Regions from separate parts of the Paenibacillus sp. DRB1-1 genome, predicted to be linked through region 1. Evidence: riboswitches for the same ligand, from Rfam matches in the RefSeq annotation. Region 1 holds a riboswitch; each other region holds the start of a gene.
What was found. A riboswitch is a leader RNA that binds a small molecule or an ion and turns the genes downstream of it on or off. The one in region 1 is predicted to bind thiamine pyrophosphate.

Region 1 (11,044 bases):
AATTCAGTATAGCCTATGATTTGAGAGGCACTCCTTTTCAAGAGCAGGTATGGCGTGCACTGCAAAATATTCCGTACGGGCAAAGTGTGTCCTACAAAGATATTGCGGAATCGATCGGACGAGCCAAGGCGGTACGTGCTGTGGGTGGAGCCAATAATAAAAATCCGTTACCCATCCTGTTTCCATGTCACCGGGTATCGGGTGCAAACGGAAGTTTGGTCGGCTATGCTGGAGGCTTACCAGTCAAGACGAAGCTGCTGGATTTGGAGAAACAATAAGGACATATGTTTGCAAAAAGTGATTTGCTAGCTGTCCCATGTTTTGCTATGATAGGTTCGTGCAATTCAAGATGTTTCATATAAATATACAGAGGTGACGACTTCGTGGTGTGGAATATTGTCATTCCGATTATTACCCTGATTGCTGGTTTGGTTGGGGGATTTTTCATCGGTGCTTATTATCTTCGTAAACAGCTTGAAAAGATGCAAAACGACCCTGAAACGCTGCAAAAAATGGCCAAACAGATGGGTTACAACTTGAATGGGAAACAAATGCAAAAAGCCCAGCAGATGATGAAGAACCAACAGTTCTCCAAAAATCAGCCTGGTCCGCGTAAAAATCAGGGCCGTCGGAAATAATGAGCAACGAGAGCACGGATGCCGCATGAGGTTGCTGCATAGAGGAGGATTACTGTGGCTGGCGTAAAAGATTATATTAACCGCAAAGCTGCGGATAACCGGGATAAAATCGAGTACCATGTGGAGCAGATTTTACAACTGATCGGTGAGGACCCCAAGCGTGAAGGGTTGTTGGAAACACCGGCACGCGTTGCGCGCATGTATGAGGAAATATTTGCGGGTTATGAGGTTGATCCCCGGGATGCGTTGGGTGTGACATTTGACGAGAATCACGAGGAGCTTGTGATCGTGAAGGACATCGTCTATTACAGCCAGTGTGAGCACCATATGGCTCCTTTCTTCGGAAAAGTGCATATCGGCTATGTACCCAGCGGCAAAATTGTAGGACTGAGCAAGCTTGCACGTCTGGTAGAGGCAGTGACCCGCCGATTGCAGGTACAGGAGCGTATTACATCACAGATCGCTGATATTTTAAATGAAGCGGTCTCCGCTCACGGGGTTATGGTGGTCGTGGAAGGCGAGCACTTGTGCATGTGTGCAAGAGGTGTCAAAAAGCCTGGTAGCAAAACGGTAACGTCTGCAGTACGCGGTACGTTTCGTGATGATGCAGCGCAGCGCGCAGAGTTTTTGTCGCTGCTCAAGGATTGATCGAACATCGCAAGACGTTTATGTGATGAACAAAAAAAGGGTGGTTTACGCATAGGCGTAGCCACCTTTTTTTGTTAACATCAGAAATAGAGACGACGGGATAGCTACCTTAAAATTACGATTTGCCTATGGATAACAGTTATTTTTAAGATAGGGGATAACGTATGGAGAATGTACATAGATCAACAGAAAAAACAACAGCTTTGCCTGAGTTGCAGTGGTTTGAAACGCCACTCGCGGCCACTCAGGAGGATGTTTTGTCTCCGCTGGCTTGGGAGGAGTTGGCCTGTCGGCAAGTAGGGAAAGGAGCTACACCCATTTTGCATCTATGGCGGCATCCGTCAGCGCTTGTGATCGGTCACCGGGACCGAAGGCTTCCCTACGCCCCACAGGCGATGGAGCGAGTGCGCAACGCGGGAACCTCGGTATGCGTACGCCCCTCGGGTGGAGCAGCCGTCATGCTGGACAGGGGGGTACTGAACCTGTCCTTGATCCTGCCGAATCCACAGCGGGCCATCAGCCTGCATGAAGATTTTCGGCTCATGGCAGCGCTAATTGCCGATGCGCTGGTTCCGTGGTCTGGCGAGGCGCAGACCGGAGAAATCCCCGGGTCCTTCTGTCCCGGGGATTACGATGTCAGCGTCCGGGGCCGCAAGTTTTGCGGCATTGCACAGCGGCGCCAAGCCAAGGCGTATATCATCACAGCCTTCGTGATGATTGAGGGCAGCGGTGCAGAGCGTGCAGAGGCGGTGCAGCAGTTCTATACAGAGGCAGCCGGGGACACGTTGGCAGGCGTGCAGCAGCAGGATTACCCTCGGGTGAATCCAGCAACGATGGGTAGCCTGGCAGAGCTGGCTGGCGTGCCGTCTGTTGAGGCGTACACGTCATCTCTGCGCCGTGTCGTTGAGAGCCGGACAGCCATTTTACCTGCCGATGGCTGGCTGGTACACCCGGAAGGATTGACCGAACAAATGGCAGCGCTCAGAGAGAGATACGATTTGCAGGTGTAATTTTTATTTAGCTTAGAAGCCTATTAGTGCGTGTTCAAAAAGTCGGCTTTTCAGGATCGAGAAGGTTGGATGAAGCCAGGGACTGAGTAGCGGAGCGTAGACAGATCTACGTGAGCAACGGAAGGTCTGGCTGAATTCAAGATTCGACGTCGAATCCGCTTCTTGATTAGCTTCGTTATGGAAAGACGACTTTTTGAACAACCTCTAGAAGGGTTGCCATCTCAGTTTGGAGGCTTGGGTATAGCGCGCCTCCACCTCTGGCCAGTTAACGACATGCCACCAATCCTCAATGTATTTGTTGCGCTCGTTTTGATGCTTTAAGTAATATGCATGTTCCCATACATCTATCGCCAGCAGCGGAATGGACTCCCATTGAGTCAGATTCTGGTGCTTTTCGGCCTGCAAAATTTCAAGCCGTCCCGCGCGTGGACTCCATACCAGGATAGCCCAGCCGCCACCCTCGACCTTTTCGGCTGCCGAGCTGAATTGCTTTTTGAATGCATCGTAGCTGCCAAAATCCTTTTTAATCTGTTCAGCCAGCGGTCCGCTTGGGTTTCCACCGCCTTGAGGACTCATGATCGTCCAAAAAAGAGTATGCAGATAATGGCCTGCGCCGTTGAATGCCAGTTCACGTTCCCAATGTTTTACGAGGTCAAAATCACCTGTTTTTCGGGCTTCTTCCAGCTTCTTTTCCGCTTTATTCAGGTCATTCACATAGCTCAAATGATGCTTATCATGGTGAATACGCATCGTTTTCTCATCAATATACGGTTCAAGCGCATTATAGGGGTAAGGGAGCGGCGGTAGCCGATGTCCCCCAATAGGAACCGACCGGCCGATTGAGGTCTTTTCCGTTGCCGAAGGTTGCGCTTGGCTGGACTTGACGCCTTTAGTCGTCCATGCGCCTTCTCCCCTTATGCCTGCCTGCCGTTCTCGAAACGCTTCCTCTGGGTAATTCTCACCCTCTTCCGCTACATGATACAACCTAGCAGCCCTTGCGATGGAGCCGGGTTCTTGAAAGGGGGTTGTCGAGATCAGGAAATATTGGCTTTCATGTGCCGCGTGTAATACAACTCCGGCGGATTTTGGCTGCTGACGCAATGCATGACTGTGCTCGCTCAGCAGACCGAGCTGTCGTACATACTCCTGTGACTGACGGTTTGCGGTTTGCAGCAAATCGTCCAGTCGACGATTTAGTTCTTGGGAGTCAGGCTGAGTGTTTAAGGCTGACTCTGTCAATGGTATCTTTACAGATGATGTTGCGTCTAATCCCCTTGACTGTTTTGAATGTTCAGTGAATTCGTGTGTATGTGCTTGTGGAGCAGCCGACATCTGTTTCCATTCCTGATGCCACGCCTGATCTGCCGGATCGAGTGCGCTCCGTTGCTCTTCTAGCAACTCTATGGCGGTGCGTTCCGTCTGTTCGAATACAGTCCGCCAATCATCCAGCAGCCGTACATAAGCAGGCTCCAGTCCCTCGGTAGCGGATTTAATTACTTCCACATGCCAACTTTCCTGCTGCTTCCAATGCCGAATTTCCTCCAGCACACGTAAGGGCAGGAAAGACCCATAAGTACTCAGCATCGTTTTTTACCTCCCGTATCCTACTATGGCTATCCGGCGGATCTGGCAGATCTGCCCTGGATGCATACGTACCCAGTATATTCGCTGTCTCATCAGGAATATGTCTATGAACTCCCTTAATCCGGTCACATCTGTTACGTAGAACAATGAATAACCATGGAAAACGAAAAAGAAGCCCAGCTACGGCACGGGTTAAGTGTCATAGGCAGGCTTCTTCCAGGCGAAGAATAGAATACAGTTCTTCGAAGAATTTACTTCGTAGTCGTTTGTTTGTGGGCATCAGCGACGGTTTTCTTATCCTCCAGCTCCTGTACACTGCTTAGAAACGTCGATACCCGTCGCAAATATTCACGAGGGTGCTCTCTGAAGATAAGCTCATGTATCCCGTTTTTAACAATCCATACACTGGAAAGCGGATTAGTTTGATTGGCAGCGAGCTTTTCCGCAATAGGATAAGGAGCTTTTTCATCCTGTGTACCATGCACAAACATGATCGGGAACGGATAGTTTTCCTTTTTAACCTCCTGATATGGAATCTGATGCAAGCTGGTGCCGTTCAAAACTGGAAACAGCAACTCCAGAATTTCCAAAGACGGATGTCTTGGCAGATTAATTTGATTGTGAATGTTATGGTACAGCGTATCCGGTTCCAGCAGGAAGGTGCTGTCCAAAATCATTGCGTCCACATCCTTGGTTTGCAAGCCCGCCTGAAGAGCGGTTCCTGCCCCCATAGAGAAGCCCCATACGATAATCTCCGACGAGCCGCGTTGCTTCGCAAGCTGAATTGCCCCGAGAAGTTGCTGGGATTCCGCTTTGCCTCCGGTCGCGACTGCTTTGCTGTTTTGTGACGCGAATCCATAATCGAACATGACTACATTAAAGTTCAAACTGTGGGCATAATGCGCCAGATCATACATGGGAATCCAGCTTTCTTCGCGGTTAGCTCCATAACCATGGCTGAAAATAATCGTTTTCCGCGATTGATCCGCTGGGATATACCAGCCTTGTACCATGCGGCTACCATCCTTGGCAGGGAAGCTGACTTCCTCATAAGGCATGCTTTTGGCCTGCATCGGATTAGAGTACAGCGGTGCAACGGTGGGATTCGTAAGTACCCATGCGATGTAAGCATGCAAGGCAATAAAACAAAACAACAGAAAAAAGACGACCGACAGCAGCAGAGCAATCACAACGTGCTTGAACCGCAGCAGACGGGGATTAAAGAGTGGGGTGGACGGCTCCTGAACAGCGGTCTGTAGCTGAGAGTTGCGCTGGGATGTCGAAATCATGTAAGAGCCTCCTTATATAAAATTGATCTTCGTTTCATAGAATATAGGTATAATTCCACTTGAAAATGATAGTGTAGATCCGTATAGATACCTATTATCGTATGATGGGGATTATCCAAAGTCAACGCCTGAACCGGAAAAGTAAAAATGATGCAAAGAATTGTCGATGTTTGTTCTCGTTCTGTAATATGGTTGTCACAAAAACATCGGTTTACAGTAGCCGCGACTATTCTATATAATTTATGTAACCATGTTTCATAGTGTGAAACGAATATGGATACAAGAGGAGCGGTTCACGATGGAAGACCGTAAATTAACCGTTCGCGCTGTAGAGCGTGCACTTGATATACTGCTGTGTTTTACCGCAGATTCGGATCTTGGCCTGACGGAGATTGCCTCCAAAATTGGTCTACATAAAAGCACGGTTCATCGGCTGCTGACTACGTTGGAGGATCGGGGCTTTGTCGTTAGGAATGCCGAAACGGAAAAATATCGACTTGGCTTCCGCATTTGGGAGCTATCCACGCATTTGTCCCAAAGTGACGAGCCGGCGGTGTTGTTACAGCCTGCAATGGAAGGATTACGTGACCGTTTGGGCGAGACGGTCAGCTTGTACTTACGGGACGGCAGCATGCGTATTCGCATACAAGCCGTGCAGAGCAATCAGGCGATTCGCAGGGTCGCGCCTGTAGGTGCGCGTATGCCGCTTGCTGTAGGGGCCTCTAGCAAGGTGCTGGCAGCCTTTATGCCGCCGCAGGAGCTGGAAGCTCTGCTAAGCGGGGATGAATGGCCGCCCTCGGTAGACCCGGAGGTCTATAAAGCCCAGCTACAGGATATCCGCGAGAAGGGCTATGCGACCAGCTATGAAGAACGGGAGCCAGGGGCTGCTGCTGTGGCTGCGCCAATTGTAAACCGGAAGGGACAGGTCACTGCGGCTTTATCTGTATCCGGTCCGGTCAGTCGGCTTGCACCCGAGACGCTACATGACTTTGCTCCGATTTTGATTGAAGCGGCGAAGGAAATGGGGCTTATGCTTCCGTAACAAGAATGAACACAGTTGAAGCAAGCAGAGTGATTTGATGGGGAGCGTCTCCTTGGTAAAGGGAACCTAGAAGGGTTGCCAAAGCCATAAATTTAAAGTAGTCTGGTAAGGATGGCGGGATATCTGTTATAGCCGCCTCATGTGAATAGAAGTATCACAGTTACTGGGGGAGCCTGTAATGCCGGGCTGAGATGGAATCGTGCAAGATTCCGGACCCTTTGCACCTGATCTGGATCATACCAGCGTAGGGAAGTAATCGGCCAATGAAATGTATACGCGGCTGCTGTCTACGGTGACGCATTGGAATAGGATTATTCCACATGCGTACTGTCTGGATAGCTGCCTCGTTAGATTAGCCGGTTCCCTAGGGAACCGGCTTTTTTGCATAGATCAGCGCCTCCCTGGGAATGGTTCCGGATCGGTGTGACATTTCATCGAAACGGGAGGAATGGACAATGAAGCCGACAGAAGCAGAAGGAACAAAAGGAACAGAATTGAAATCAAACGAAGTAAGATTGGTAGGAACAAAAGAAGTTGAGGTAGAGAAGACAAACGGGGAGCAAGCCAATGGGGTAACGCCCTTTCCAGGAAGCCGTAAGGTATATATTCAAGGCTCACGGCCGGACATTGCCGTGCCAGAGCGCGAAATTGCTCTTCATCCTACACATACGCCGCAGGGCACGGAGCATCATGAGCCATTGCGTGTATATGATACAAGCGGTCCCTTGACTGACGAAGCCTATCAGGTCGATATCCGTCAGGGCCTGCCTCCATTACGGCGAGCTTGGGCACTGGAACGGGGCGATGTGGAGGCTTACGAGGGACGCGCTGTACAGCCGGAGGATAATGGACTGAAACCTGGCTCCAAACGGGAGACAGTGGAATTTCCCGGCGTGACCAACCGTCCGCTTCGTGCTTCGCAAGGTCGTACAGTGACACAAATGCATTATGCGCGGCAAGGGATCATTACGCCCGAAATGGAATTTGCGGCGATCCGCGAAGGGGTGGAGCCTGAGTTTGTACGGCAGGAGTTGGCGGCTGGACGAGCCATTTTGCCTTCGAATATCAATCACCCGGAAAGTGAGCCGATGATCATTGGGCGTCATTTTCACGTGAAGATCAATGCGAACATTGGCAATTCTGCGGTTACCTCCTCCATCGAGGAGGAAGTGGAGAAAATGACCTGGGCTGTGCGTTGGGGCTCGGATACAGTTATGGACCTGTCCACAGGCCGTAATATCCATACAACACGTGAATGGATCATTCGGAATTCTCCTGTACCAATTGGGACTGTGCCGCTGTATCAGGCACTTGAAAAGGTGAATGGCGAAGCAGAAGCGCTGACGTGGGAGCTGTATCGCGATACGCTGATTGAGCAGGCGGAGCAGGGAGTGGACTATTTTACAATTCATGCGGGTGTATTGCTGCGGTATATACCGATGACGGCGAATAGAATGACGGGAATTGTATCCCGTGGCGGGTCGATCATGGCAGCCTGGTGCCTTGCGCACCATCAGGAGAATTTTTTGTATACACATTTTGAAGAAATCTGCGAAATTATGAAAGCCTATGATGTGGCCTTTTCTCTCGGGGATGGTCTACGTCCAGGTAGTATCTATGATGCGAATGATGAAGCACAGTTTGCAGAGCTGGAAACGTTGGGCGAGCTAACGCAAATCGCATGGAAGCATGATGTTCAGGTCATGATTGAAGGGCCAGGACATGTCCCTATGCATAAAATCAAAGAGAATGTGGATTTACAAATGGAGATTTGTAAGGAAGCTCCCTTCTATACCTTGGGACCGCTCACGACGGATATTGCCCCCGGATATGATCATATTACTTCAGCCATCGGGGCGGCGATGATCGGTTGGTTCGGGACGTCCATGCTGTGCTATGTTACGCCTAAGGAGCATTTGGGTCTGCCCAATAAGGATGATGTCCGCGAGGGTGTCATTACCTACAAAATTGCGGCACATGCTGCCGATCTGGCGAAGGGTCATCCACGGGCGCAGCAGCGGGATGATGCTTTGTCCAAGGCACGCTTTGAGTTCCGCTGGCGGGATCAGTTCAATCTGTCGCTTGATCCCGAGCGGGCCTTGTCCTACCATGATGAAACACTACCGGCAGAGGGCGCCAAGGAAGCACATTTTTGCTCGATGTGTGGTCCCAAATTTTGTAGTATGCGTATCACGCAGGACATTCGCGCCTATGCAGCGGATAAGGGGCTGAACACTCAAGAAGCAGTAGCTGCCGGGATGCGTGAGAAGGCAGAGCAGTATCGGGATGGAGGTCAGTAAAACGAACGTGTGAGTTTAGGAACACATGAATTAAAAAAAGCCGTGGTTCTCTACAGTCGATGTAGGAAACTACGGCTTTTTAGCTTATGTAAAGCGGGATCATGCAACCGGATAAACGGCGCCTTATTTTTTACCCATTTTTTCATTCAAAATGTCCTGAAAGCTGAGCTTCTTCTCTGAGCTATCTTCTTTCTTCTGCATACTCACCGCGTTGGCACGTTGGTATTGGTGGTGAAAGGGCATCAGGGTGTGGACGGTTAAGTTCATTGTATTCATGTAGGTCATTCCTCCAATTCCATATTGTCAAATTCAGATTGAGTTGCTTAGGACGTCTGTATAGGACTATTTGTATGTACTTGATGTCGTAATGCTAAGTAGGTTGCTTGGTAATGTTTCAATCATTATACCCACATTTTTTCAAAGTAAAACGCTTTTGACATAAAACAGGAAGATGGTCATATGTGTCCAAAATGTCGATTAGGAGGATGGTCGTTTTAGAGGAAAATGTGCCTAGGTCTAAAACAAGGGCTTGAGGCCCGTTTTCTTAGTTTAGTAGTCGGGATTGTGTTTTTTTGTCGAATAACCTTGTAAAAGGAGAATTTTGCGAAATCCAAGTCAGGATTGAGGCAGTCTGGTGGCGAATTAAAGTGTCAAAGTTGTATTGACTTTATGTTTGGTAGTAGATACCATGAACTGGTTGTCAGCGTATTTTGACAACAAGAGTCAGCCAATCCATCTGGCGATTCATCCTTTGAAATGTTAGAGAAAGGATTAGAGCATATATGAAAAAAAGTATTGCAGACATCGCATTTATTATTCTGGGTGCGTTTTTTTTCGCGCTAGCTGTTAATCTGTTTGTGATCCCGAATGAGTTTGGCGAGGGCGGCGTTACAGGGGTCACGATCATCCTGTACTACCTGTTTCAGTGGTCTCCCTCGATCGTTAATCTGGTGATTAATGGCTTGCTGTTGATTGTCGGATATAAATTTTTGGACAAGAGAACGACCCTGTACACTATAATTGCAGTCGCTTTTAACTCGCTGTTTTTACATTTAACGGTCAACTGGCGGATTGATTCGCATGAGCCGACGATTAATGCTGTATTTGCCGGAGTTTTGGTGGGGGTCGGCATTGGCTTAATTGTACGGGTAGGCGGCACTACGGCGGGAACGGTCATTTTAGCCCGAATTGCCAACAAGTATCTGGATTGGAATATCAGTTATGGCCTACTGTTTTTTGATTTGATTGTCGCGTTCTCTTCCTATTTTATTATTGGTCCAGAAAAATTGATGCTAACTATCGTTATTTTGTACGTTGGTACGAAGGTGATGGACTTCATGATCGAAGGACTAAACCCTAAAAAAGCGGTCATGATCATTTCGGAGCACCAAGATAAAATTGCCGAGATGGTTATTACGAAAATGGATCGTGGAGTTACCGTCCTGTCAGGCCACGGCTATTACACTAAAAATCCAAAAGAAGTGCTGTATATCGTCATTAGTAAACAAGAGGTGTCAGCGCTTAAAAAGATAGTGAAAGCCATCGACACAGCAGCATTCATCACTATTCATGACGTGCGGGACGTGTTCGGAGAGGGTTTTCTGGATATTTCGAAATAACTCGCGTGCGAAGGTAAGGTTATAGGAGAACACAGTTGGAGCCGGTCCTGAGAGGATCGGCCTTTTTGCTGTTGTGATGTTTATTTCATTTTTGGTATTCGAAAATATGCATAATAAAGATGAGTCAATCAATTTCCTGTTATACGGAGGGTTTGGCGGGATGGAGAATAAGGGAAATTATGACGTGAGTTCCTTTGGCTACTTTCGAATGAAATGGCATGGAAGAAGACGCATCACATCTCTGCTTATATTTGGATAGCCTTTGGCTTAATCGTAATCGTTATAGGATTAGGACAAGAAGTTAATGTGTATATGGTGCTCGCTTCTTGTTTACCAACGATAATTAGTTTTATTATTTCTATCTTTCTAAGCCATGAATGTAAAAAATAGACTGCCGATATATGTATAATATGAACCGAATTAGCCTTAGAAGGAGGATTTCCAATGCGAAGTAGAGTAAATATTTATAATGTATTGTCCCTTCTTTTTTCTGTTTTGCCTTTCATTATCTACCTTTTCATGTATCCGAGAATGCCTAGGAATGTAGGAATCCACTACAATTTCAATGATGTGGCTGACCGTTTTGTTGACAAATCCTCCCCTGAGGTATGGTTGTTGTGTGGAATTAGCCTCATATCTTTTATAATTATGCTAATGCTTCAACCCTATCTCAGTCGTCAGTTCAAGAGCGAAGAAGGCTCTGTAATCATGGAATGCCTGCCTGGTCTCTTCACACTTCTTATAACCCTAGTGTTCTCAATTATTGGCATATGTTTTCTTTTGAAGGCTTAAAGTATGTAAAAAATCCCCTCTCAATTCGCAGTTTTCGCTGCATTAGGAGGGGATTTCGTTATTTATACGCTCTTTACTCTTGAATCATCTGACGCAATACGGTTTGCAGAATACCGCCGTTG
Region 2 (11,044 bases), 330 kb from region 1:
AAGCTCTGAAAACAGCCATTGAAGACCAAGGCTATGATGTTGTTTAGGCTGAAGATGCTTTATGTGTGACAGACTTGTTTCGAAGGAGAAGCTTCCATATTAGAAGCTTTTTCTTTTTGGATATGATATACCCCACTGGGGTATAGGAGGAGGATTACCATGGAAAACCGTGCGACCGACGGTGACAAGCAGACAACGCTTCATATTACGGGGATGTCCTGTGCCGCTTGCGCAAGCCGTATTGAGAAAGGTTTAAATCGAATAGACGGTGTAGCACAGGCTAATGTAAATTTGGCTTTGGAGCAGGCGTCGATATCCTATGATCCCAAGCAGGTGGAGATCCCTGAGTTTCGCGATAAAATTGCTTCTCTTGGGTTTGGAACTGTAAGTGAAGAAGCCAATCTGAATGTAACGGGCATGACTTGCGCGGCCTGTGCAACCCGGATTGAAAAGGGATTGAATCGTATGCCTGGTGTAACAGGTGCCACGGTAAATTTGGCGATGGAAACAGCTCATGTGGAATATGCAGCGGGGAGTATTGCGGTTGGTGATCTGGTGAGCAAGATTGAACAGCTAGGCTACGGAGCGATCCCGCAGAGCGCTGAGGACAATATCGCCGATGTGCGCAGTAAGGATATCCATCGTAAAAAATGGAAGTGGATTGTGTCCGCAGTGCTGTCATTTCCGTTGTTGTGGGCGATGGTGGCTCATTTTTCCTTTACATCATGGATTTATGTTCCAGAACTGTTTTTGAATCCATGGTTCCAACTAGTGCTGACAACGCCGATTCAGTTCGTCATTGGTTGGCAGTTTTATGTGGGTGCGTACAAAGCGCTTCGTAACGGCAGTTCGAATATGGATGTGTTAGTTGCACTGGGTACGTCTGCGGCTTATTTTTACAGCTTGTACCTTACTCTGCGTCCGTCTGATGTCATGGAGGGAATGGCGGGAATGTCTGTCATGACCATGCCAGAGCTGTATTACGAGACAAGCGCGGTGCTAATTACGCTTATTTTAGTTGGTAAATGGTTTGAAGCGGTAGCCAAAGGGCGTTCGTCCGAGGCGATCAAGAGCCTGATGAGTCTACAGGCTACGACGGCACGTGTAGTACGTGATGGACAAGAGCTTGATATACCGATCGAACAGGTACGTGTGAAGGATATCTTTATTGTACGGCCCGGCGAGAAAATTCCTGTCGATGGTGTGGTCGTGGACGGACGTTCGGCAGTGGACGAATCCATGTTAAGTGGTGAGAGTCTTCCGGTTGAAAAAGAAGCGGGTTCCGCAGTTACAGGGGCGACGCTCAATAAAAACGGGGTACTACGTATTCAGGCTGAGCGTGTAGGTGGTGATACGGCGTTGTCCCGCATTATTAAGGTTGTGGAAGATGCGCAAAACTCCAAGGCCCCGATTCAGCGGATTGCAGATCAGATTTCCGGTATTTTTGTCCCCATTGTTGTTGCTATCGCTGTGTTGGCCTTTATCGTCTGGTTTTTCCTTGTGACGCCGACTGATTTTGCAGGCTCACTGGAGAAAATGATTGCAGTTCTCGTCATTGCTTGCCCTTGTGCGCTCGGATTGGCAACCCCAACGTCCATTATGGCAGGATCGGGACGTGCCGCTGAATACGGTATTTTGTTCAAGGGCGGCGAGCATTTGGAGATGACCCGTTCAGTCAACGCAGTGGTGTTGGATAAGACAGGTACAGTTACGAATGGCAAGCCAGAGCTGACGGATGTGATGGTTGGAGCAAGCGGCTTGGCTGAAAAGGATTTGCTGCGGTTGCTCGGTGCGGCAGAAAAAAGCTCGGAGCATCCGCTGGCGGAAGCCATTGTAAAGGGGATTGCAGATCGAGGCATTGAGCTGGTAGGACCGACAGATTTTGAAAATATTCCGGGTTATGGTGTGAAGGCGCATGTGGAAGGTAAGCAGGTATTGGCGGGTACACGCCGATTGATGAGCAGGGAAGGCATCGCGATAGATGACTCAGCTGAGCAGCATATGAATGAGCTGGAAAGCGCAGGCAAAACCGCGATGCTTGTTGCTGTGGATGGTTCCTATGCTGGACTGGTGGCCGTGGCGGATACGATTAAAGAAACCTCACGGGAGGCAGTTACCCGTCTGCGCGCGATGAACATTGAAGTCATCATGATTACGGGTGACAATGAACGGACTGCGCGGGCTGTTGCCGCCGAGGCTGGAATTGAACGAGTGCTGGCGGAGGTGCTGCCTGAAGGAAAGGCTGAAGAAGTGAAACGGCTTCAGGAGCAGGGCATGATCGTAGCTATGGTTGGAGATGGTATTAACGATGCGCCTGCACTGGCTACTGCTAATATTGGGATGGCGATGGGCACGGGAACGGATGTGGCCATGGAGGCGGCGGATATTACCCTCATGCGCGGCAACCTGAACAGCATTCCTGATGCGATCGAAATGAGCCGCCGGACCATGACAAACATACGGCAAAATCTGTTTTGGGCGCTCGGTTATAACGTGATCGGTATTCCGATTGCCGCTTTGGGCTTCCTCGCCCCATGGTTGGCGGGAGCAGCCATGGCATTTAGCTCTGTTTCGGTTGTGCTGAATGCACTGCGTCTCCAACGGGTGAAGCTGTGAATGTATGGATGTATTAGCAGGATAGCGTGCTGTCGGACATCTGTTGCGAGATAAAGTTATTATCAGAGTATAGAGCAAGTACGCACAATTGGTTTTCTGCGTGCTTGCTTTTTGTTGCGTTTGTTTTTTTAAACCATTCAACTTTCATCACGTCAGGTTGCTTATCATTCGCGAAAGTTCCATAATATTTGTAGGAGTGCCATGCAAGCATGCAAGAACTTCTTCGTATACTCACAGCTTGAAGTAGATAAAGAGCTTATATTATGGATTAGGAGTGAAGCAGTCATGAATGATACGATTTCCTTGTTGATGAACCACCGGTCTGTGCGAAAATTCAAGTCAGACCCCATTACCGACGAGCAGCTCGCAGCTATTGTGGCAGCTGGCCAAATGGCATCCTCGTCCAGCAATGTGCAGGCATATACCGTTATTGCCGTTACCGAGCCTTCTTTAAAGACAAAACTGGCCGAGTTGGCAGGAGGGCAGGCTTACGTTGAGCAATGCCCTGCGTTTCTGGTATGGTGCGCAGACCTGTATCGTTTGAAGCAGGTCACGCTCCACCATCAGCCAGGTCAGCCTTCCTATGAAGGTTCCGTCGAAAATTATACGGTTGCGACCATTGATGCCGCGTTAGCTGCACAAAATGCAGCGGTAGCCGCTGAATCACTGGGCCTGGGCATCGTCTACATCGGCGGTATTCGTACTAAAATAGCAGAGGTATCTGAGTTGTTAGGGTTGCCAGAGCTGGTGTATCCAGTGTTCGGTATGTGTATTGGTGTACCGGATCAGGAAACGGGCTTGCGTCCACGTCTTCCACTGTCCGGTGTTATGCATATGAACGGTTACGATAAAAACCAGACGATGAAAGCTGTAGAGGTATACGATCACACATCTGCGGAATATTTGAAGGAACGTACAGGCGGTCAACGTTCTACGCCATGGTCTGAGCAAATGGCTGCGAGACTGACCGAGCCAGCACGCTTGCAGTTGAAGCCATTTTTGGAACATAAGGGTTTCTTGAAGCAATAAAAGCTGAGAAGTGACAAAAAACTCTGCAAAATAAAAGAACCTCCTTATTTACGCATGATGAAGTCCCGCGTAAATAAGGAGGTTCTTTGCTGGTATGCCTTTATCAATCAGATAGTGAGTAAAAGCGTCTCGTGTTTTCATAAAATAATTGACGGACGGCAGATTCATCTTGATGGGTCAGCTTGCTGTACGCACGAATGACGTCGGCAGTCATCCGGGGATGTGTCTCTTGTCCAGTAAAAGGTCCCTCGAACGGCCAGGGACCATCTGTCTCTGCCATGATCTGATCAGACGGATACTGTCTTGCCAAACTGCAGATATCTTCTTCGTACAGGAGATCCGGTGTGAAGGAGACATAATAGCCGTTCCGGGCCATACGTTCGGTCGTGGCGGCAGAGCCCTTGAACCAGTGAAAATGCGCCTGTGTGATGCCATGACGTTCCAAAAGGTCACAGGCGATGTCTGCGTCCTCATAAACGGCGTGCAGGACAATGGGTTTGTTATGCTTGCTTGCAAACTGGATAAAGCGCTCTAGTAGCACTATGTAGGGAGCGAGGTCAAAAGGTGAACCGCTCTGTGAGGCTTCCAGCCGATTGTAATAGGGCAAGCCGACTTCACCCACGGCGACCATTTGCTGTACATGTTCGCCCATCCAGTCGAACAAGAGGTTAAGCTCAGCTTGCGGTGGGAGAGCCTGTTCGGGATGAAAGCCAAAGGCTGGTCGTACCAGCCCGGGGTAACGCTTGGCTAACTGCAGATTGGCTCGGCTGGAGCCCAGATGCATCGACACGGCTATCACGGCTTGGACGCTGCTATTGGCAAGTGAAGCGAGCAGTAATTCCTGTTGTTCGGGCGGGTAGCTGTCTAAATGAATATGCGCGTCGATCAATGGAGCGGTTGCGGAAGCGTTCAATTTCAATGCAGAGAGCCTATTTAGATTATTCATAATGATTTACCCCGTCGTCTGAGGTAGTTTTACGGACACTTTCAGTGGTGTCCATGTCGCCGTCCAGTTTATGTTTTTCCTCGCGCATCCAGCTGGTCATGGTCCGCTTCCATTCAATAAAGAGCGGATCGAGGGTGATTTCTTCCCTACGCGGGCGGGGAAAAGGAACATCTACGACATGCACCACTGAAGCGGGTCGCGCCGACAGCACATAGATGCGGTCGGAGAGCAGCAACGCTTCTTCAATGCTGTGGGTAATAAACAGCACAGAACGGCGGTTCTTTTCCCACATCCGTAATAACCATTGCTGCATGTCTGCACGTGTCAGCGCATCGAGTGCGCTGAACGGCTCATCCAGCAGCATTAATTCCTGCGGGCTGAGCAGTGCGCGAAGAAAGGCTGCGCGCTGTTGCATTCCACCAGACAGCGTATGTGGATACGCCTTGGCGAATTTACCAAGTCCAACCTGTTCGAGCCATTGCAAGGCTTCTTTGCGACGCTCGCGTTCACTGGCGTACTGAGGGGGTACTGCTTTATTTTTACGTGGAGAATTTTCCTGCCCGAGCAGTACGTTGTTCAGCGTGGTACGCCACGGGAAAAGGGCGGGCTGCTGCGGCATATAGCTGATATGCCCACGTTCACCAGTCATGTCCCGTCCGTGCATACGGATACGTCCCTGCTGGGGTTTGAGTAGCCCACCGATGATATGAAACAGCGTGCTTTTGCCGCTGCCTGACGGACCGATGAGGGAAACGAATTCTCCCGGCTTGACTGTGAGGGATACATCCTGTAGTACGGGCAGTAAGCTTCGCTTTTCGCGGAAGGCAAGGCTGATCCCGTCCAATTCCAAAGCAGGAGGAGCAGTTGAAGGACTCTGTTGTTCCCCGGCTCGTTGTTCATTAGCCGCGTTGTGTGATGATAATTCAGTCGGATGCAGACTCATACGCGCCACGTCCTTTCTTTGCTGTATGTAATTCAAGGAGGAAGCTACTCTTGATCGGGTTTCCAGCGAACCAGCCATTTCTCCAGTAGTAAAATAACCACAAACATGAGTAAGCTGAGTGCAACAATAATGCCGATGGCGGCAAAAATGAGGTCCGTGCGATAGGCTGATTTTTGCAGCAGCATATAATATCCAATTCCTTCACTAGCTCCGATCCATTCCGCAATGATCGCACCCATCACACTATAGGTAGCAGCAATTTTAACGCCAGAAAAGACTTGCGGCAGGGAATGTGGCAGCTCCAGCTTCATAAAAATAGCCATGCGGCTTGCACCCGACATCCGCATATAGTTCATCATCGTACGGTCTGTTCGAGTCAGCCCGTCCATGGCCGCTACAGCCACGGGAAAAAAGCATACTAGGGTAATGACCATCAGCTTGGGCAGCACGCCAAAACCAAACCACACCATGAGCAGCGGCCCTAGAGCGATGATCGGAATGTTTTGACTCAGAATAAGCAGCGGATACAGGGCGGATTTGAGAAAAGGAATTGTATGAAGAACGATGGCGATCAACAGTCCCGTTGCTGTCCCTATAGCGAATCCCGCAAGTGTCAGACGAATCGTAGCCCATGTATGGGCACCAAGCAGCGCCGTTTGTGCCATGCCCTCTTGTACGATGAGGGATGGAGCAGGCAGCAGCCAGGATTCAACATGCAAATAGGAAACCGCCCCCTGCCAGGCCGCTAAAAAGAAGAGGACCGCCACAAGGGGCGGCCATACGCTTTTCCACCAGGATGCGTTCTTGCCTTTCGGATTCATGGGCGATATTTCTCGGTCAGCTTGTTCATGCTGATGCCTTGTGGGTTATGTGCGATTTTGATCTGTGAAATGACGCTGGGACTGCCCGCTTCCGTCAAAGCCTCGTGCATTTCTTTGACCACTTTCAGCAACTCGTCGAGCTCGCCCTCCATGGTCGTATCCAATGGATTCACTTGATGTTTGACGCCGGAGCGCTGAATGACCTCAATCGCCTTATCTACATACGGGTAAGAGTCCTCATTATTAGGAGTTTTAGGGATTACTTGAATACTGAGCAGTGTGTTAGCCATGCAAATTCACCTGTCCTTTATTTGGAGTGTTATTAAAAAAATATGGTGGTTTAAGGCGGGGAGACCGCTTCGCGTTTCATTTGATCTTACGATCGCTGTTGCCGTGGGATTCTTTGAATAAATTTTAAAAGGTAAGAATCCAACGGCAAAGGCGAACGCTGCGCTTTTCCAGATTCAAATGAACCGCTCCGCTGCCAACCGCCTTAAAAGCACCCTGTTTTTAAAGCTGGTTTGTGTGGCATTTTTAACACACAAGCGCACCTACTTAGCGCTTAGATAATATGAAAAACTAAAGAATAAACCAAGTGGAACGAGAACGAAGTGGGCGGAATGGTGCTGTACAAGCGTTAGCGTTCGCCTTTGTACCCAGATTTCAACCTCTGGATATTCATAAAAGAATTCTGGGTACAACAGCGATGGGAGGCAGCATCCGACTGCGTAGTGGCGCTTCGTTCACTTCTCTAGTTCGGTCTTATTTTGCGTTTTAACAAATGATCAGCGCTTGGGCAAGAAGTCATTTGTGAAGGCTTTATCGACTTCCAAAGGCTTGCTGAGCAGCTTGCGTTCGTACATCCAGTCCGAATAGTTTTGCCATACCTCTGCTTTTTGCACGCCCCATTGCGCGGCATCGTCCTGATAACGCGGGCTTAGCCATTTTTGGCTGGCGAGCACCAGTTTTTTATCCAGCTCTGGTACAGCTTTGCTTAAGATGTCCGCAGCTTCTTCTGGATGGGCGATAGTGTATTCATAGCCTTGTGCGGTAGCGTCCATGAATGCTTTGACTAGCTCTGGATCATTTTCTATCGTCTGTTCGTTGCTTACAATTACAGGCGTATAGTAATCAAGGCTTTTGGAATAATCTTTTACATACAGCATATCCAATGGCTCACCTCGAAGCTGGGCTTCGATTCCGGTCCATGCATAGAAAATCCAAGCAAAGTCAATATCCCGCTTCACGGCTGTAAAATAGTCTGCATTGCCCATGTTGATGATCTTCACTTTGCTCACATCGCCTTTGTCTGAATCCATGATGGATTTCATGACCGCTTCTTCTACGGGAGAGCCCCAACCGCCGTATTTTTTACCTTCAAAATCTTTCGGGCTCTTAATTCCGCGATCTACTGGGGCTGCGAAGCCTGAGGTATTATGCTGAATCACTGCAGCGATGGATACAAGCGGCACACCTTGCGTACGAGCTTGTGTGACGCCTTCTTGGTAGCTAATACCAAAAGGAGCAGCATTAGAAGCAACCATTTGATCGGCTCCGCCTGAACCAGGTTGAACAATTTGGACATTCAAACCCGCTTTTTCGTAAAATCCTTTGTCCTTAGCGACATAGAGTCCCGTATGATTCGTATTGGGTGTCCAGTCGAGCACGACTTTAACATCTTTGAGCCCCTTTGCCGGAGTAGACGTTTGGGTGTCGGTAGCGGGAGCCGCTTCTTGGGATGTGGGGGCACTTCCACCGCAAGCGGTCAGGATCAGGGCCATGAGCCACAGACTGATCAGTCCCAGGCTTAACATTTTCATGCGCTTCATCGTTGTGTTCTCTCCTTTAATTACCCGTTATCCGTCCAATCAGACAGCTTAAGTTCCCCATTTTCTAAAAATAACATCTGCCGGACGCGATCTTTCCAACAACATAATCTTCAATAAAAAAAGCGCCCCGAGTTTCCGGGACGCTTGCGCTTGTATATACCAAAGTAAGGGATGGTCCTATGTAAAAAAGGCACATCTTGCTTAAGCATTCCTACGCTGGCATTACCCAGATCAGGTTGTAAGGGTCAGTGTCTTGGGACACACTCTCAGCCGGCCGATTCCAGCACCCCTGGCATTGTATGGTTTAATGGGTTCATTTATTCGGGTTTACTACGACGATTATATGCCTTGAATGCGGGTCTGTCCAGCATGAAGGGAGAGATGACGGTTCATTTGCCGAACGACAGGGTACACTTTTACTGTGAGCTTTGATCTGAAAATGAGCATGAATCAATCCGATTCGATCCGGTCATGTTATTTTTAGAACAGCTACGCAGGTAGGTTCAGATGGGCTGGTGCCCAATGGCGTGGCCGTAGAGAATTCTAATTCGTGAAAAGGAGTTGTTGTACTGTGGGTAAAACGGAAACATTGGATCGCAACCAACTGGAACAAGCCATTGTGAAGGCTTTGGATAACAACAAATTTTGCTCGTTAGGTACGGTAGAGGGTGGCAAACCAAAAGTACGCTATATGGCCCTTTTTAACGATGGAATGAACATTCATCTGGCGACAGATCGCAAAACGCATAAAGTGGATGAGCTAAAGGACAATCCGAATGCTTATCTGCTGCTGGGTTATGAAGTTGGTGGTACGAAGGAAGTCGTAGAAGTGGAGGCTACCGTCCAGATCACAGCTGATGAGGGGCTGCGCAAACAAGTGTGGAACGATTCCTTGAAGGAATGGTTTTCCGGACCGGATGATCCCGATTATGTCATTCTGGACGTGAATCCGACACGCATTGAGTATGTGGGTCAGCAAACTGAGCGCCAAGTGTGGAATAAATAATAAGAATATAAATCGACAAACCAGTGAATCTCCGAGTTTTTAAGGAGGTTTGCTGGTTTTTATTTTTTGAGAAAATTAATTATTTTTTCATAAATAATTTAAGTAAATGACTACTCTTTTGCCTGGCGTTGGATTAAAATAGAAATGGTGGGTTCAAGGCTTACATATATGTGCAAAAGTATGTATATGAGGCATACACCTTAATGAGGAGGGGTATATTTTGTTATTTCGTAAAAATTGGTTTAAAGGGTTTACAGCAGCAGTTGTAGCTTGTAGTATGCTGGTGTTTTCAGCCGCTCCATCCTGGGCAGCTAGCAATTCTCGCGATAGCGCTACAGTGAATTTGCGGATTATGGAAACAACGGATATTCATGCGTCCCTGATGAACTATGATTACTATTCGGACAAAGAAACCAACGAATATGGCCTGATTAGCACAGCCGGTTTGATCCAACAGGCGCGTAGTGAAACGAGAAACAGCATGCTGTTCGATAACGGTGATTTGTTACAGGGCAATCCATTAGGCGATTATATGGCCAGAAATAAAACCTTCGAGAAAGAAGGCGGTGTCCATCCGGTCTACAAGATGATGAACCTGATGGGCTATGATGCGGCGACAGTGGGCAACCACGAATTCAACTACGGCCTCGACTTTCTGGAGAAGTCGCTCAAGGGAGCCGATTTTCCTTACGTAAATGCGAATGTTTATGTTGATAAGGGGGGGCAAGCTACTAAAAATTATTTTACCCCTTATCGAATTCTTGATAAAACGGTAACCGACGAGAAGGGCCAAGAGCATATCCTTAGAGTGGGCGTAATCGGCTTGGTCACACCTCAAATTATGCAGTGGGATGAAGCCAATTTAAAGGATAAAGTCGTTACGAAGGATATTGTGGAAACGGCGAAAAAGTTTATTCCTCAAATGAAAACGGAAGGTGCCGACATTATTGTCGTTCTTGCGCATACAGGTTATGAGGATGTGCCACAAACGCCAATGATGGAGAATGCCGTTAAATATTTGAGCCAGGTGGACGGAATTAACGCTATTCTGTTTGGGCATGCTCATAAATCTTTCCCTGGCCCTGATTTTAAAGATATGAAGGGTGTAGATCTGGATAAGGGAACCATTAATGGCGTACCGGCCGTGGAAGCTTCTTCATGGGGCAAGGATCTGGGGATTATTGATCTGAGCCTGGAAAAGAAAAAAAACGAGTGGAACGTAATCAACTCCCAGTCTCAAGTGCGTCCGGTTGTGAGTACCACAAACCAGGCTGTGCAGTTTACTCCTGACTACAAACTGACAGATTCGATCAGGGAAGAGCATAAAGGAACGCTGGACTATATTCGTCAACCTGTTGGAACAACGACTGCACCGATTAACAGTTATTTTGCATTAGTGCAGGACGACCCTTCTATTCAAATCGTAACGAATGCACAGAAATGGTATGTTCAAAACCATCTTAAAGGAACTGAATACGAAAAACTTCCCGTATTGTCGGCAGGCGCTCCATTCAAGGCCGGTGGTCGAAACGGAGCCGAGTATTACACCAACATTCCTGAAGGTACGATAGCGATTAAAAACGTGTCCGATCTGTATGTGTATCCGAACACGGTTCATGCTGTAGAAGTGACCGGTGCTGAAATTCAGGAGTGGCTGGAGTGGTCTGCAGGTCAGTTCAACCGCATTGATCCAAAGCAAACTGAGGAGCAATCGCTGATCAACAAAGATTTCCCAACCTACAATTTTGATGTCATTGACGGTGTGAATTACCAGATTGATGTAACCCAGCCTGCACGATATGATGCCAAGGGAACTATTATTGATTCTTCAGCTCATCGTATCAAGGATCTGCA
Region 3 (11,044 bases), 2.2 Mb from region 1:
AGATTATTTTGCATGGTTTGGTTACGAACTGGCTTATTACTATTTAAGACGGGGAATGTACAATGATGGCTTTAAACACTTAATATATGCATTGGTAAAAGCCCACATACTAAATAATGAGACTTATTTTATAAACTGTACGGGGCTTTTTGCACATTTCCAAGCACACGCGCTTCCCGAAACAAGGGAAGAGTATTTCAAACTATTAGAAAAGGTGTGGTTAGACAATGTTGAAAAAAATGATTCTGCTGATCATCGCTGCTAGCTTCTTGTTTATTTTAGCAATGCCTGTTCAGTCGCATAACCAAAATCAAAGAATAACGCCTCACGTACAAATTGGAGGTGCTTAAACGGCTAGAAACAAAGACAACTCTCACCGACTAGTTCAAGTTTGGGGAGTTCAGCGGCTATTAGAGATCAAACAACATAAGGTAAATCTCTAAGTCAGATTTGATTGGTATGCTCTATATTCATTGGATCTTTTTATGCAAAGGGCCTCTGTTCCACTTAATTAGTGGAAACGGAGGCTTTTTTATTTGGATTTAGGGGCATCTTTGTTTATGCAAACTTTTGGGATGTTCTTTTTTTGTTAGGCGCATTATTTGAAAATCCAAAAAACGTCTTTTTGTCATAAAATATGACATATAGGAGGGATCATGCTGATGAACCAAGGTGTGACTTTACTTTGTGTCGAACGAGCTAGGAAGAAACTGTACCAGGTCCAGAAAAAGTATGGATTTTTAACACATCCCAAAGTAATAGAACAATCTAAAAAGCTGGATGATCTGTTGAATCTTTATCAAACATGTAGATCGGATCATTGAGAAATGAGACCATATTTTTCTTTAATTCCTTGACCGCACCTCTAACCTGTTCTGACTGTGTCACGGCTGAAATCACCGCCACACCATCTGCACCTGCACGTGCGACTTCCTCAATACGGTCCACTGTAATACCTCCGATCCCAACAATCGGCACATCAATTCCCGCTTTACGCATCTCATATAAAATTGCCGGTCCCTGTACGGCATGGGCATCATCCTTCGAGATGGTGGGATAGATTGGCCCGACACCGAGATAATCCGCACCTTGCAGGATGGCTCGACGTGCTTCCTCAATAGTATGGGCGGAGACGCCGAGAATTCGATTTCCGATTCGCTCGCGGACGGATTCGGCGGATTCATCGTCTTGACCGATGTGAACACCGTCGGCGTCGATTTCAAGAGCCAGCTCCACGTCGTCATTGATGATGAAGGGGACACCAGCGTGGCGGCACAGTTTCTGTAGCTGGCGCGCAAGTTCGAACATAGGAACGCCCGTTAACGCGCCGTGGCCCTTTTCTCGAAACTGGACCATGGTTGCGCCGCCAGCCACAGCCTCTTGCACGACCCAACTTGGTTCAGCGAGGCAGTTCACGCTTCCAAGCACCAGGTACATCTGTAGCTGGCGGCGCACCACCTCTGGCAATATTCTGCTGCTCATCGGAGTACCTCCTGACGACGGCGGTAGGCCCAATGATTGGTTGGGCCATGTCCCTGTCCAAGGTGTAAAGTATCCTCAATCGCCGCCTGGATGAAGGCTCTACCATTCGAGATAGCTTCCAGTACAGACATTCCTTTCCCTAATTCAGCAGTTATCGCTGCCGAGAAGGTACATCCTGTTCCGTGTGTATGGACAGTCCGTACCCGCTTGCCGCTCAGCTCTGTAAAGGCGGTTCCGTCAAAGAGCAGGTCAACAATCTGTCCGCTGCTCTCGCTCTCGTCAGCGTGGCCGCCCTTGATCACAACGAATTTTGGTCCCATACTGCTAATATGTCTCGCAGCCTCGCGGCGATCCTCCATTGTACGGATGCTGATCCCTGTCAGGGCTTCCGCCTCCGGGATATTCGGTGTAACGACTAGGGCCAAGGGAAACAGGTCGTCCTTCAAAGCCTGCACCGCTTCCAACTGCAGCAGTTCAGCACCTCCCTTGGCAATCATCACGGGATCGACGACGACCTTTTTCCAGCCGAACTTTCGGATCTGCTTGCTCACAAGACGGATGATACCCGCATTAAACAGCATGCCAGTCTTTAGGGCATCCACTCCAAGGTCTAATCCTACAGCTTCGATCTGTTCCGCTGTTGCTTCCTGTGGCAGCGGATATACGCCGTGAACCCCTAAGGTATTCTGTACGGTAATGGCCGTAATAGCCGACATGCCGTACACGCCAAGTTCTTGAAAGGTTTTGAGATCGGCTTGAATTCCGGCCCCGCCGCCACTGTCCGAACCGGCAATCGTCAGTGCTCTGGGTACACGAACGTCTGTCATCGCGCACCACCTGCTGTGGTTGTTCCTGCTTCACGGACAGTGACCTGCCCCTCCAGCGAACCTGTATGTAGTTTGGCGAGCTCGTCGAGAAAGGCAATCTGGAAGCTGCCGGGCCCCAGCTCTGCGGTACGTGCTGCGGCTCGGGAAGCTGCTGCACCGTAAAATGCCAAGCCTGCTGTACCTGCGAGCAGCAGGTTGGGTTCAACAGCTGCAAAAGCACCTAACACAGAGGTCAGCAGGCAGCCTGCTCCGGTTACCTTCGTGAGCAGCGCGTCTCCGCCGCTAATCATTCGTGCTTCGGCCCCATCGGTGATGACGTCCTCTTTTCCAGTGATGACAACCATTGAATTGAGCGTTTGAGCAGCCCGAATTGCCAGATCGACATTGCCGCTGTCAGCACTGTCACCAGCATCTACGCCTTTAATCTCACGCGCTTCTCCAACAAGATGCGCGACTTCGGCTGCATTGCCCCGCACCAATGAGATTTTGACTTCTCTCAGGATTCGCAGTGCCGACTCAGTTCTAAGGCTCGTTGCTCCCGCACCGACCGGATCTAGCAGGACCGGAACACCGTGTGCATTCGCCGATTGTCCAGCAATGATCATGGCATCCACCAGTTCGCGGTGCAGCGTACCGATGTTTAACACGACGGCTCCCGCTATTTTTGCCATATCTGCTACTTCCTCGGGTGCATAGGCCATCACTGGGGAGGCGCCCAATGCATACAGGCCGTTGGCCGTAAAGTTAGTGACTACCACATTGGTCATATTGTGAACGAGGGGTTTGCTGTTTTGTACCTTCGTCAGGAGAGCTGAATAACTTTTTTCCCATGTACTCATAATGATTATCCTCTCTATAGTTGGTGGTTCAACATGGCATTAACCGTACTTCACGCATCGAATCGCCAGGATGACTATTCTAAGACCGCTCCCTGCATCTGGACCGGCCATTCTTCCTGGTTATAAGCCATGTCCCAGAACTTATATTCCAGCTGGCAACTCAGTACAAAATGCTCAATCATCCGCTCTCGCTCAGCAGCCGTTGTGCCTTCTGCCCAAGCATCTACACGTTCTCGGAACTTGAGTGTTGTATCATCAAGCTGGTCTCCATAGAAGCCCATCCATTCATAGAACGGATGAGACTCATCCGGCTTTACTTCATCCAGCAGCCTGCGGCCAATCTCGGCATACGTCCACATACATGGCAGCAGCACAGCCAAGATCTCGCCCAAACTGCCCTCATGCGCGATCGTCAGCATGTGACGGATATAGTGATGGGCCGACGGAGCGAGTGGATATCCCTGCAACTCTTCATAGGTCACCCCTGCGATAGCACAGAAATTTTGATGCGGATGAACCTCGCTGTGGAGAATAAAAGAGATTTGTTCATTAAATACTGCCATGTCCTCCCGATTCGTGCATTTGGAGATTGCGATGCCGTATATCCGCATGTAGGCGTTCAAATATTCAAAGTCCTGTTTTACATAGTGAATCAGCTGTCCCCTTGTCAAACTTCCTTCAGCAATACCTCTCACAAAGGGATGCTCAAAAATCGCTTGAAAAATGCCGTCCGCCTGCCGACGGAGTTCTTGTGTAAAACTCAATTTCCCCACCTCCATTAATTGAAGAGCAAGAAGTCCTGTAAGGATACAATTCCGAAACAACGCTAAAAAGCCGCCCCGGAAAAATGGAGCGGCTTCAACATAGGCCCAATACGCAAAAAACGCTTGAAACCTTATATACGAAGGCTCCACTTTCCTACGCTAGTACGAACTAGATCAGGTTCAAAGGGTCCAAGATACATTCTTGTCTCAGCCATATTGGCTCCCCTAGTGGACTTCTATTCTTTTGACTATTACTGTACATACGTTCATACGCTATGTCAAACATAGTGTGCAAAATATTAAATTTCCTCTAGTTAGGTGTTTTGGGCTTAGTGAGGGTGATGAATTACACTTTCCACGGCTTTGACCTTGGCATATTCCGGTTTCCACATTGCATCTCGTATAGCTTGTTCCACATCTGAAATGTGCGCCTGAGCTACCTGATCCTGAATCGCGGCATTTGCAACCGCAACCGCAACAGCGTACGAAACTTCGCGTAATTTTCGGATATGAGGGAGTAGCGCACCGCCAGGCGTATTCGAATCTACACCATTGGCAACAGCAACTGCTGCGGCTGTAAACATCGCAGGGGTAATCCTTTTGGCTTTAACCACAATCGCACCTAGACCCAGTCCCGGAAAAACAAAGGCATTGTTCGCCTGTCCAATCTCAAAATTTGTATCGTTATAGGTGACGGGCTCAAAAGGACTTCCGGTTGCGATCAGTGCTCTGCCATCTGTCCACCGGATCAAATCCTCGGGTACTGCTTCTGCAAGGTTTGTAGGATTGGACATGGGCATAATGATCGGGCGTTCTACATGCTTCGCCATCTCCTTGATGATTTCTTCAGAAAAGGCACCTGCTACACCGGAAGTTCCAATCAATATCGTAGGCTTCACCTGACGGATGACCTCCAGTAGCGGTATTTTGCCGTCACCCGACCGGGTCCATGAGCTGACTTCATCCTTTTTGCGCACATACGGTTTCTGATACTCCAATACGTCTTCCATATCTTCCGTTAACAGCCCGCGATAATCAAAGGCCCAAAAGGACTTGAATGAATCATCTGCGGAAAGGCCATCCTCGATCATAGCGCCCCGAATTTGGTCAGCGTTACCGATCCCTGCAGCCCCTGGGCCGAAAACAAGTATTTTTTGTTCACGCAGCGGAGTCTTGGTGACACCCACCGCCGAAAGAATCGCAGCCAGGGTCACCGCTCCTGTACCTTGTATATCATCGTTGAAGGTGAGAATGCTTTGACCGTATTTTCCTATAATATGGCGCGCATTTACGCTACCCACATCTTCCCAATGTAAAAGCACCTTCGGGAATTGCGCTAACGTTTTGCTGATAAAGGTATCAATAAACTGGTTATAGGCTTCTCCGCGAACCCGTTTATGGCGGTTTCCGATGTACAGTGGATCATTCAGCAGCTTTTCATTATTCGTGCCCACATCCAGTACAATTGGCAGCACCCGCCCGGGATGAATGCCTGCCGCAGCCGTATACACTGCAAGCTTGCCAATCGCAATGTTAATCCCCCCGACGCCCCAGTCACCAATCCCCAAAATACTTTCGGAATCTGTCACGACGATCAGATCCACATCCTCGCCGCTTAATCCAGAGTTATAGAATGCTTGTCCGATGCCATTCGGGTTATCTATTGACAAATATACGCCTCCAGGGCGGTTGTACTCGTGACTATACTCTTGAATCGCGGTTCCTACGGTCGGCGTGTAGACTACGGGCAGCATTTCACTCAAATGATCGGTTAGCAGCCGGTAGTAGAGTACGACATTTCGATTGTGAAGGTCGTTGAGAGAAGCATTTTTACGCAGCATGGTGGGTTGTGCGAGAAACTGCTGATATGCCCGTACGCTCTGTTTCTCCAATGAAAGGACGGTTGGAGGAAGGATTCCTTCCAAACCCAGATCTTTGCGTTCTTCTTCTGTAAAAGCGACACCTTTGTTCAAAAGAGGATTTGCCAACACATCCTTTCCCCGTAATGGAGTAGATAATGACCCATCGCGATTGACATAAAATGCTTCCATAGAAAGACCTTCCTTCTCTTCATTTTCATAACGAAAGGATTTCACAAAATTCGATTCCAGTCGCTCCGAAGTGCAAGATATAGACGAACTAAACCATTTCGATCTATATCTTGTTCATTGAAAGTCGCTTATCGGATTTTTGCAAAATCCTCAAGATGACATGTTGTCCATAGTATGGACGTGCAAATCTGTTTTATTCTTCTATTTATCTATGACAAAATAACCATATATATTTCCTTTTGTTGATCTAAAAGAACTAATTTTCGATATAGATGTGCTACCTAATTCTGATGGTTTTGGTTCTAATGTATCAGGTCTAAATACTCTGTTTTTATTAAATATGAAAATCAGTTTTTCTTCTCTTATATCCTTATATATCATGGAGTGTCAGCTATTTTGTTAAGGAAATATGAAGTATTTGGACATTAATTTAACTCCTATAAGCAAACATTCTTAATTCTTTTTCAACAAAATAGAACTATTCGGAGGAAAAGGAGAGGTTTGTGTGCAGGGACCTATAGCCATTTTTAGCGATAACGACAGGGCTATTGATTATCCCAATGTGATTTGTTTTTACCAATATATACAGTGCGAGGACACGGAGGCAGCTTCAGTCTACGAGAACGCATGTTGTTGCCTGATTGATTATAGGGAGCCGGGGCAGGCGGTACAGAAAGCCAATCAGATCCGTAGCCAATTTCCGCAAATGCCATTGTTACTGGTGACGGATGTAACAATTCCGTTCAGTGATCAGCATATGGTGCAAATCACCGGAGTAGGCCGTTTGCGCCTGCTATTTTGGCAAGCCAATGACACCGAAGAAATGCTTTCGGAAATACAAAGCTTGCTCTATCCCGAGTATTCGACCAAAAGCCAACATATTGCATTTATCTTGTCTGTATATAACGAAGAGCAACGTTTTGTTCATGTCAAAACCTTTGCTGAACGACTGCAGGCCTTTATCCGCAGCCATATTATTGAAGGTTCGATTTATCTCATTGATGATGGCAGCCACGATGGTACCAATGCCTTGATTAAAGCGCTGGAGGCAGCAACGGACTTGTCCGTAAACCGGATTAATCAGAATCTTAGCCCGCTGCTTCAAACAAGGGAATTGGGACGCAATACACGTAAGGCAGGGACGTATCTGGAAGGGATGCGGACCATTGGTGCGGATTACTACGTATTTGTGGACGCGGACGATTCCTTTTTTATTGAGGATATTGCCAGAATGATTAATGTTGTTCAGCAGGGCTATTATGATGTCGTGATTGGAACCAAGGATATGACCGCCGAGAATCGATCTTTATTGCGATCTGTTGTCAGCTTTGGTAAACGGGTCATTTCACGTCCTTTTTTACCAACAGGTGTGGTGGATTCGCAGACTGGGCTTAAAGTGATGAGTTCGGTTGCAGTGAAACGGATGTTTCCGCATTTAAAGGAACAGCTCGGACTGGCGCTGGATCTAGAGATGATGTTTATTGCCAAGCGACTCCAGCTTCGTGTGCTGCAATTACCCGTCAAATGTATTGACCGCGATGGATCGCACATCCATGTCTGGAAGGATTCTATTCGTTTTTTACGCTCCATCATTGATATTTGGCGACTGGATCGGCGGGTGAGATAACAACGTGAACAACCGATTGCGATCGTTGATGTTCCCTCTCTTTAATGTGCTGCTTAACGGATTTAATTTTTTCTTCCACATTGCAGCGAGTTGGTATCTTACGGGACAAGCTTATGGCCAGGCGAATGCGCTGCTGGCACTTTTTGCACTTTTATCCGTTTTGGGTTTATCCATCCAGCTATTAACCGCCAAACTGGTCTCTAAGGGAGACCAAAAGCTTGCGCTACGAAGCTTACCACTCGGTTCTCTATTACTAAAAGCACCTCTGGTGCTAACCGTGCTTGCCATGGTCATTTTACTCATCTTTCATCCGTTACTGCGTTCGCTATTAGGCGTCGAATCCGGCCCGCTGTTCATGCTGTATGGCTTGATCGGACTGCATATTCTTGTGAGTTCGTGCCGCGGAGATTTACAGGGCAGGGAACGCATGTTGGCGCTCAATGTGAACTATTACATTGAGGTATTAGGGAAGCTGAGCCTATTTTTTGTTCTAGCTGCACTGGGGTTAAAGCTGGAAGCCCTACTGTTAGCGAGCTGTGGAGGAATGTTGCTGTCGCTGCTCCACGGTTGGATCGTTTCAGCTCGTGGCTTGTCCTTATTCACATACAGTGGAGAACATATCCCTTCTGGGCTATGGAAATCATTGGGCCAGGATTTCACCGATAGCCTTATGACGAATTTATTCATTTTGTTTTGTATCTCCATCGACATGTTGTATGTACAGCATTACTTTCCCGAGCAGGCTAGCAGCTATGCCATTGCGCTGAAGTACAGCCAGTTGGTCTATTACGTTTCGTATAGCCTAATTGCTGCCTTTATTCCAAAGATCGGTGCGCAGGGGCATGACCGCCAAGCTTTGGGCAAGTTGATTGCCGTCTATGCCGGTTTAATGGCTATAGCTGCAATCTGTGTATATGTGGGCACGACCTTTGTGTTCCCTTCCTCTATTCCCATATTATTCGGAGCCTCTTACCAATCGGCCGAGGCCTATATTCCATGGGGAGGATGGGTGTACTGGCTATTTTCCATCGTGCTGTTTTTTGTGCATGTGCATGTATTGGTGGGCAGACGCAAATTTATGTTCAGTCTGATGGCAGGAGCCGCGGCTTTATTAGTAGCCTTTCATATTGCCCACACAGATCCGGTAGATTTTTTGCTATCTGAGTTCATAGTTTACGGGGCTATGGCTCTCTACTTTGTGATAGACGCCTATGTGCATTTGTTCAAAATAAAGATAAAGGGGGATTTACCCCATGAATACCATACATGAACAGGACGGTAAAACCGTAGTTCTATTGCTTTCCTGGCGTGACATTCGTTCACCTAAAAGTGGGGGAGCAGAAATTTTCACCCACGAAATGCTTAAACGCTCACAGCAAGGCCGCTTCCAGTTCATTCATTTTTCACCCCAATTTGAGGGGATGCCTGAGCATGAAGTTATTGACGGTATTACGTATATTCGAAAAGGGAACATATACAGTGTTATTTATTATGCGATGCGCTATTACCGTCGTCATCGAGGGAAGATCGATTATGTGATTAACCAGGCAAATACGCATCAATTCTTTACCCGGTTTTGGGTGGAGGCATCCAAGCGGATTTTTTTCATACATCAGCTAACAAGGGAAATATGGTTTGAGAACGCCAAATTCCCGCTAAATGTTATTGGGTTTCATATGGAGCCTTTGATGCTTAAGCTGGCTCGTAAGGATCGGACGCTTACGGTATCTCCGTCTACTCGATATGATCTACTTAAGCTGGGCTTTCACCCGGAACGTGTCCATCTTTTACCGGAAGGCATTGAGTTTGATCATTGGCCGCGTGAACAATTTTTAACGAAGGAGCCTAATCCGACCTTCATGTATGCTGGGCGCTTCGTCAAATATAAAGGCATTGATCTGGTCGTTGAGGCCTTTGGGCAGCTCAAGGAAAAGTTCCCTCAGGCTATGTTATGGATTGCCGGAAAAACCGATAAAACCTATGTGGCAGAACAATTGTTGCCGATTATGAAACGATATGGATTGACATACGGAGAACCGTATGAACAGGGGCGATCGCAAGCCGATATTACCTTTTACGGATTTGTTTCAGCAGAGTATAAGCTGGAGCTGATGAGTCGTGCCCACGCGCTGGTGTTTCCTTCCTTGCGTGAAGGCTGGGGGTTGACGATTACCGAAGCGGCAGCCGTTGGAACCCCCAGCATTGTCAGCAATTCACCGGGTCTGGTGGATGCAACGGATTTCGGGAAAAGCGGGTATCTATGCTTTCACGGCGACATCCGGGGATTATCTGAACAGATGGAAAGAGCAGCGAAGGGTGGCGAAGATTACATGGCCATCCGTGAGCGGGCGTATCAATATGCGTTAAGATTCCATTTTGATCATACGGCTGCTGCGTTTGAGCAGTTGATGAAAGATTGGGTAGAGGAGGCGGAACAGAGTGGACAAAGTGGTCATTCTCTTCTCCACGTACAACAATGAACGGACGATAGAGCCTTGTTTGCGAAGCTGTATGGGGCAAAATTACAAGGATCTGCATATTGTAATTGCTGATGATGGCTCCAATGACCGGACCGTTGAGACGATTCGTATGCTGTCGGCAGGGAGTTCAGTACCCGTAACGGTATTGGAGCTTCCCCATGGGGAACGGGGAGTCGCTAGGGTCAGGGCGGTTGAGGAAGCGAAACGCTTGGGTGCCGAATACATATTTGTATTGGATTCCGATATGATTTTAGCCGAACATCTGATTCAGCAGAGCATTGACTTTTTTGACGATCATCAGGATATTGGCGCCTTGGTCGTTCCGGAAGAGGCGTATTCGGAAGCAGACAATTTTTTTTCGAAAGTAAAGGTTTTTGAGCGAAATGTGATTAACAACGCGGGTGAGACCTTGGGAAAACGCTCCATTGAAGCCGCACGCTTCTGGCGAATGAGCGCTTACGAATCGACGGGCGGATTTAATGCGGAGCAGATTGCATTTGAAGAAATACAGCCAACCTTGCGTTATATAGAGTCTGGCGGAGTCATTCGCCGGGCGGTATTTACACGGGTATACCATGATGAAAAACAGGTGTATCTGCACGATGTATTACGTAAAAAAGCCTACTACTTTTCGGTGATGGATCGTACGATGTCATCTGAAGAGGGAGGATTACGAAAGGCACTGGAACGTTGGTATTTCTTCCGTCCGGTGCTGTATACATGGGGGAATTTGAAAAACTATATCCGTCACCCCTTGCTGACGATGGGGATGTTGTGGATGTATGTATGCCTGACTGTGATTGGGGTAGCCGCCGTGTTAAAGGGCGGCACCCGTCACTCAGGCGATCTCGCTAAGGCGGATAAGGCGTAACGATAAATGGCTGAGGGTCAGTGTATCCAGCGTGTACAAGTCGGGATCGGAAGATTCCGACTCCTCATACGGTATATATAATGAATGCGTGGTTAACTGAATA

Region 2: it holds a riboswitch for thiamine pyrophosphate, as region 1 does, so the genes downstream of both, ACQW03_RS08985 (ABC transporter substrate-binding protein) here and thiC (phosphomethylpyrimidine synthase ThiC) in region 1, are expected to answer to the same signal.
Region 3: it holds a riboswitch for thiamine pyrophosphate, as region 1 does, so the genes downstream of both, tenA (thiaminase II) here and thiC (phosphomethylpyrimidine synthase ThiC) in region 1, are expected to answer to the same signal.

What each region holds. Positions count from the first base shown of each region.
Region 1 covers NZ_JBODQH010000001.1:1,701,245-1,712,288, reverse strand. Annotated here, with positions in the region: gene queG (tRNA epoxyqueuosine(34) reductase QueG) at 1-278, shown strand, start outside; gene ACQW03_RS07515 (YneF family protein) at 384-638, shown strand; gene folE (GTP cyclohydrolase I FolE) at 693-1,286, shown strand; gene ACQW03_RS07505 (lipoate--protein ligase family protein) at 1,451-2,296, shown strand; gene ACQW03_RS07500 (Fe-Mn family superoxide dismutase) at 2,501-3,880, opposite strand; gene ACQW03_RS07495 (alpha/beta hydrolase) at 4,132-5,169, opposite strand; gene ACQW03_RS07490 (IclR family transcriptional regulator) at 5,468-6,211, shown strand; TPP riboswitch at 6,367-6,479, shown strand; gene thiC (phosphomethylpyrimidine synthase ThiC) at 6,667-8,511, shown strand; gene ACQW03_RS07480 (hypothetical protein) at 8,635-8,787, opposite strand; gene ACQW03_RS07475 (YitT family protein) at 9,294-10,130, shown strand; gene ACQW03_RS07470 (SdpI family protein) at 10,344-10,520, shown strand; gene ACQW03_RS07465 (DUF1648 domain-containing protein) at 10,575-10,922, shown strand; gene acnA (aconitate hydratase AcnA) at 10,996-11,044, opposite strand, start outside.
Region 2 covers NZ_JBODQH010000001.1:2,035,633-2,046,676, reverse strand. Annotated here, with positions in the region: gene ACQW03_RS09025 (copper ion binding protein) at 1-47, shown strand, start outside; gene ACQW03_RS09020 (heavy metal translocating P-type ATPase) at 160-2,616, shown strand; gene nfsA (oxygen-insensitive NADPH nitroreductase) at 2,902-3,645, shown strand; gene ACQW03_RS09010 (TatD family hydrolase) at 3,749-4,591, opposite strand; gene ACQW03_RS09005 (ABC transporter ATP-binding protein) at 4,584-5,534, opposite strand; gene ACQW03_RS09000 (ABC transporter permease) at 5,579-6,355, opposite strand; gene ACQW03_RS08995 (MTH1187 family thiamine-binding protein) at 6,352-6,645, opposite strand; gene ACQW03_RS08990 (hypothetical protein) at 6,951-7,133, shown strand; gene ACQW03_RS08985 (ABC transporter substrate-binding protein) at 7,141-8,184, opposite strand; TPP riboswitch at 8,376-8,485, opposite strand; gene ACQW03_RS08980 (pyridoxamine 5'-phosphate oxidase family protein) at 8,756-9,190, shown strand; gene ACQW03_RS08975 (bifunctional 2',3'-cyclic-nucleotide 2'-phosphodiesterase/3'-nucleotidase) at 9,411-11,044, shown strand, end outside.
Region 3 covers NZ_JBODQH010000001.1:3,867,281-3,878,324, forward strand. Annotated here, with positions in the region: gene ACQW03_RS17230 (helix-turn-helix domain-containing protein) at 1-265, shown strand, start outside; gene ACQW03_RS17235 (aspartyl-phosphate phosphatase Spo0E family protein) at 657-824, shown strand; gene thiE (thiamine phosphate synthase) at 769-1,482, opposite strand; gene thiD (bifunctional hydroxymethylpyrimidine kinase/phosphomethylpyrimidine kinase) at 1,479-2,309, opposite strand; gene thiM (hydroxyethylthiazole kinase) at 2,306-3,148, opposite strand; gene tenA (thiaminase II) at 3,223-3,912, opposite strand; TPP riboswitch at 4,047-4,149, opposite strand; gene ACQW03_RS17260 (NAD-dependent malic enzyme) at 4,242-5,963, opposite strand; gene ACQW03_RS17265 (glycosyltransferase) at 6,469-7,590, shown strand; gene ACQW03_RS17270 (transporter) at 7,595-8,860, shown strand; gene ACQW03_RS17275 (glycosyltransferase family 4 protein) at 8,844-10,070, shown strand; gene ACQW03_RS17280 (glycosyltransferase family 2 protein) at 10,030-10,941, shown strand; gene ACQW03_RS17285 (response regulator) at 10,909-11,044, opposite strand, start outside.